DNA from 2 places in the Oceanobacillus sp. FSL W7-1293 genome. Region 2 is predicted to be linked to the other one. Evidence: a T-box and tRNA genes for the amino acid it is inferred to sense, from the RefSeq annotation. Region 2 holds a T-box; the other holds one or more tRNA genes.
The links. A T-box is a leader RNA that pairs with one kind of tRNA and senses whether it is charged. The one in region 2 lies ahead of alaS (alanine--tRNA ligase), so its partner is inferred to be a tRNA-Ala.
Positions count from the first base shown of each region.

Region 1: it encodes a tRNA-Ala, which carries the amino acid that the T-box ahead of alaS (alanine--tRNA ligase) is inferred to sense. The anticodon was not compared.

Region 1 covers NZ_CP150212.1:92,203-94,670, forward strand. The annotation lists rRNA gene MKY65_RS00445 (23S ribosomal RNA) at 1-226, shown strand, start outside; rRNA gene rrf (5S ribosomal RNA) at 368-483, shown strand; tRNA gene MKY65_RS00455 (tRNA-Val) at 495-570, shown strand; tRNA gene MKY65_RS00460 (tRNA-Thr) at 575-650, shown strand; tRNA gene MKY65_RS00465 (tRNA-Lys) at 666-741, shown strand; tRNA gene MKY65_RS00470 (tRNA-Leu) at 745-829, shown strand; tRNA gene MKY65_RS00475 (tRNA-Gly) at 855-929, shown strand; tRNA gene MKY65_RS00480 (tRNA-Leu) at 937-1,025, shown strand; tRNA gene MKY65_RS00485 (tRNA-Arg) at 1,029-1,105, shown strand; tRNA gene MKY65_RS00490 (tRNA-Pro) at 1,107-1,183, shown strand; tRNA gene MKY65_RS00495 (tRNA-Ala) at 1,208-1,280, shown strand; rRNA gene MKY65_RS00500 (16S ribosomal RNA) at 1,475-2,468, shown strand, end outside.
Region 2 covers NZ_CP150212.1:2,620,725-2,623,192, reverse strand. The annotation lists gene MKY65_RS12910 (AI-2E family transporter) at 64-1,128, shown strand; T-box leader at 1,259-1,462, shown strand; gene alaS (alanine--tRNA ligase) at 1,515-2,468, shown strand, end outside.

The sequences.
Region 1 (2,468 bases), 2.3 Mb from region 2:
ACACACCGCTGGTGTACCAGTTGTTCCGCCAGGAGCATTGCTGGGTAGCTACGTGTGGTAAGGATAAGTGCTGAAAGCATCTAAGCATGAAGCCCCCCTCAAGATGAAACTTCCCATCACTTTAAGTGAGTAAAATCCCTCAGAGACGATGAGGTTGATAGGTCCGAGGTGGAAGCGTGGCGACACGTGCAGCTGACGGATACTAATCGATTGAGGACTTATCTAAGTTTTTTCATGTCACGTTACTCTTATTTAGTTTTCAGGGTGCAAATTCTTGAAAAAAAGTGTTGCATTTTTATTCTAAAATGCATATAATATAACTTGTCCTTGTTTTTCAGGAAACATCTTCAAGTTACATATTTTGTTGTCTGGTGGCGAGAGCGAAGAGGTCACACCTGTTCCCATGCCGAACACAGAAGTTAAGTTCTTTAGCGCCAATGGTAGTTGGGGGCTTCCCCCTGCGAGAGTAGGACGTTGCCAGGCTTTATCAATCCGGAGGATTAGCTCAGCTGGGAGAGCACCTGCCTTACAAGCAGGGGGTCGCAGGTTCGAGCCCTGCATCCTCCACCATTATGCCGGCCTAGCTCAACTGGTAGAGCAACTGACTTGTAATCAGTAGGTTGGGGGTTCAAGTCCTCTGGCCGGCACCATTTTCCTTTTTGTAGGAGCCATTAGCTCAGTCGGTAGAGCATCTGACTTTTAATCAGAGGGTCGAAGGTTCGAATCCTTCATGGCTCACCATTTGCGGGTGTGGCGGAATTGGCAGACGCGCTAGACTTAGGATCTAGTGCCTTCGGGCGTGGGGGTTCAAGTCCCTCCACCCGCACCACTATTTTCAATTTAAAAAGCAATATGCGGAAGTAGTTCAGTGGTAGAACACCACCTTGCCAAGGTGGGGGTCGCGGGTTCGAATCCCGTCTTCCGCTCCAAAATATTGCCGGGGTGGCGGAACTGGCAGACGCACAGGACTTAAAATCCTGCGGTAAGTGATTACCGTACCGGTTCGATTCCGGTCCTCGGCACCATAAGCGCCTGTAGCTCAATTGGATAGAGCGTTTGACTACGGATCAAGAGGTTAGGGGTTCGACTCCTCTCAGGCGCGCCATCGGGAAGTAGCTCAGCTTGGTAGAGCACTTGGTTTGGGACCAAGGGGTCGCAGGTTCGAATCCTGTCTTCCCGACCATTAAATATAACTGAATTTATCTATGGGGCCTTAGCTCAGCTGGGAGAGCGCCTGCCTTGCACGCAGGAGGTCAGCGGTTCGATCCCGCTAGGCTCCACTCAACAATTTATTAAAAAAGTTGTTGACAATGATTTACAAACATGGTAAATTATATCTTGTCGCTAAAAACGACAGAAACAAATTGCTCTTTGAAAACTGAACAAAACAACCAGTACGAAAGAAGAAAAACACCTCGTTTTTCTTAAAAAATAAGTCAGAAGTTGACTTCTGAAAGCTAAAGTTTCAAACACTTTTATGGAGAGTTTGATCTTGGCTCAGGACGAACGCTGGCGGCGTGCCTAATACATGCAAGTCGAGCGCGGGAAGCGAACGGAACTCTTCGGAGGGAAGTTCGTGGAACGAGCGGCGGACGGGTGAGTAACACGTAGGCAACCTGCCTGTAAGACTGGGATAACTCGCGGAAACGCGAGCTAATACCGGATAACACTTTCTATCACCTGATGGAAAGTTGAAAGGCGGCTTTTGCTGTCACTTACAGATGGGCCTGCGGCGCATTAGCTAGTTGGTGAGGTAACGGCTCACCAAGGCGACGATGCGTAGCCGACCTGAGAGGGTGATCGGCCACACTGGGACTGAGACACGGCCCAGACTCCTACGGGAGGCAGCAGTAGGGAATCTTCCGCAATGGACGAAAGTCTGACGGAGCAACGCCGCGTGAGTGATGAAGGTTTTCGGATCGTAAAACTCTGTTGTCGGGGAAGAACAAGTATGATAGTAACTGATCGTACCTTGACGGTACCTGACCAGAAAGCCACGGCTAACTACGTGCCAGCAGCCGCGGTAATACGTAGGTGGCAAGCGTTGTCCGGAATTATTGGGCGTAAAGCGCTCGCAGGCGGTTCTTTAAGTCTGATGTGAAATCTTGCGGCTCAACCGCAAACGTGCATTGGAAACTGGAGGACTTGAGTGCAGAAGAGGAGAGTGGAATTCCACGTGTAGCGGTGAAATGCGTAGAGATGTGGAGGAACACCAGTGGCGAAGGCGACTCTCTGGTCTGTAACTGACGCTGAGGAGCGAAAGCGTGGGGAGCGAACAGGATTAGATACCCTGGTAGTCCACGCCGTAAACGATGAGTGCTAGGTGTTAGGGGGTTTCCGCCCCTTAGTGCTGAAGTTAACGCATTAAGCACTCCGCCTGGGGAGTACGGCCGCAAGGCTGAAACTCAAAAGAATTGACGGGGACCCGCACAAGCGGTGGAGCATGTGGTTTAATTCGAAGCAACGCG
Region 2 (2,468 bases):
TGAACATCCTATTATAAACTCCCAGTCTGTTGGTTACACTACCATGGACTGGGAGTGATTATTATGTGGAAAAAAATAAAAGCAAAACAAGTCGTTTATTTTCTTGTGATTGCTATCCTTTCTTTTATTCTTTTATATTTTTTAGCTATCACCAAACCATATTATGCGGCATTTTTTTCTTTTGTCTTTAAGCTGGTGCTTCCATTTTTGATTGCCGGAATTTTGGCTTTCTTGCTGCACCCATTGATTGAGTGGCTGCATCGGTACCGGATCCACCGCGGAATCGCAATATTAGTTATATATCTGCTTTTTTTTGGAGGTGCCGGCTACGCAATATATCGCGCGTATCCATTAATCGTTGAACAAGTGAAGGAAATGAGCCGTAACTTTCCAGAATTTATCGCGCTGTACCAAGACGGGTTAAATAAGGTATATACCTCTACTGCTTTTTTACCGGAGACCGTACATGACCGGATGGATATGTTTATTCAATCCCTAGAGAATGCGATGAACAACTTTTCAGGGAAAATCATCGGCGGTTTTAATGGAATGATGGATGCGGTTATTCTCTTAACGATTATCCCGGTCCTTGTCTTTTATTTCTTAAAGGATTATCCATTTATCAAATCTTTTCTATTTCGACTTATCCCATATAAATATCGAAGCGATACAGGAAATGTATGCAGGGAAATTGGAAAAGGACTTGGCGGTTATATCCGGGGACAGTTTATTATCAGTGCAGCTGTTGGTGTTATTTCCACTCTGAGCTGGATGTGGTTAGATTTACCTTATGCTTTATTGCTTGGTATCATTCTGGCAATCGTCAACATCATTCCTTATTTTGGTCCGATCCTCGGTGCCATCCCGGTTGTAACTGTTGCTTATATGGTGGAACCGGAAAAAGCGTTATTCGTTATCGTAATTATCTTTATCATCCAATTGATTGAAAGCAATCTATTATCGCCGTATATAATGGGGAAAACAGTAAAGATTCATCCAATCGGGATTATCTTCGCCTTATTATTGGGCGGCCAACTGGCTGGCGTCATCGGTATGGTTATTTCTGTTCCTGTTTTTACTATGTTGAAAGTATTGATTCAGCAGTATCAAATGTCAAAAGCCGGCTGAATTAAAATAAGTATTTCACTATATATTTTTTTAAAGGCGAAAAATTGACATACAGCGGAAAAATCACTATAATAACGCTATAATCATACAAACAATAGGAAATGATAAAAAACTGTCATTTTCAATCATGTAGAACACGTTGAAGGTATTAAGTACATGACATGATATTTCAAGAGAGGGACTCCCCCGGCTGAAAGGAATCCTAATTATATTGTTATGGAAAGCTACACTGGAGTACGGCTAATCCCCGTCGGTATCATACCGTTATAATGATGAAAGTGATGAACATGGATTGTTCATAATAAGGGTGGTACCGCGAAATCTCGTCCCTGCAATGATGCAGAGAGGAGATTTTTTGTTTGATAAAAAAAGGAGGGAAAACGATAATGAAATTTTTGAGTTCCGCAGAAATTCGGCAAATGTTTATTGATTTTTTTAAAGAGAAAGGGCATCAGGTTGAACCAAGTGCTTCATTAGTACCGCATGAAGACCCTACACTTCTCTGGATTAATAGCGGGGTGGCAACATTAAAAAAATATTTTGACGGCCGGATTATCCCGGATAATCCAAGGATTGTGAATGCACAAAAAGCAATACGTACAAATGATATTGAAAATGTCGGTTTTACAGCGCGTCACCATACGTTTTTTGAGATGCTAGGAAACTTCTCCATCGGTGATTATTTTAAAGAAGAAGCGATTGAATGGGCATGGGAGTTTTTGACAGATGAGAAATGGATTGGTTTTGACCCGGAAAAATTATCTGTCACGGTTCACCCGGAAGATGATGAAGCGTATGATCTTTGGCTGCAAAAAATTGGTCTGCCAAAAGAGCGGATCATCCGATTGGAGGAAAACTTCTGGGATATTGGAGAAGGACCAAGCGGACCGAATACCGAGATTTTTTATGATAGAGGCGAAAGCTATGGAAATGACCCGGCTGATCCGGAGCTTTATCCGGGGGGAGAAAACAGCAGGTATTTAGAGGTTTGGAATCTCGTGTTTTCGCAATTTAACCATAATCCAGACGATACGTACACCCCTCTGCCAAAGAAAAACATTGATACAGGAATGGGGCTGGAGCGGTTAACCTCCATTATTCAAGAAGTGCCTACAAACTACGAAACAGATTTATTTATGCCAATCATCCAGGCAACGGAACTGATTGCAGACAGCAAATATGGGAAAGACGATGCAGCGGATACGGCATTTAAAGTAATTGCTGATCATATTCGTACAGTCAGCTTTGCCATTGGTGATGGAGCCATGCCGTCGAATGAAGGCAGAGGCTATGTCCTGCGCAGACTGATTCGCCGTGCTATCCGTTTTGCGAAGGATCTT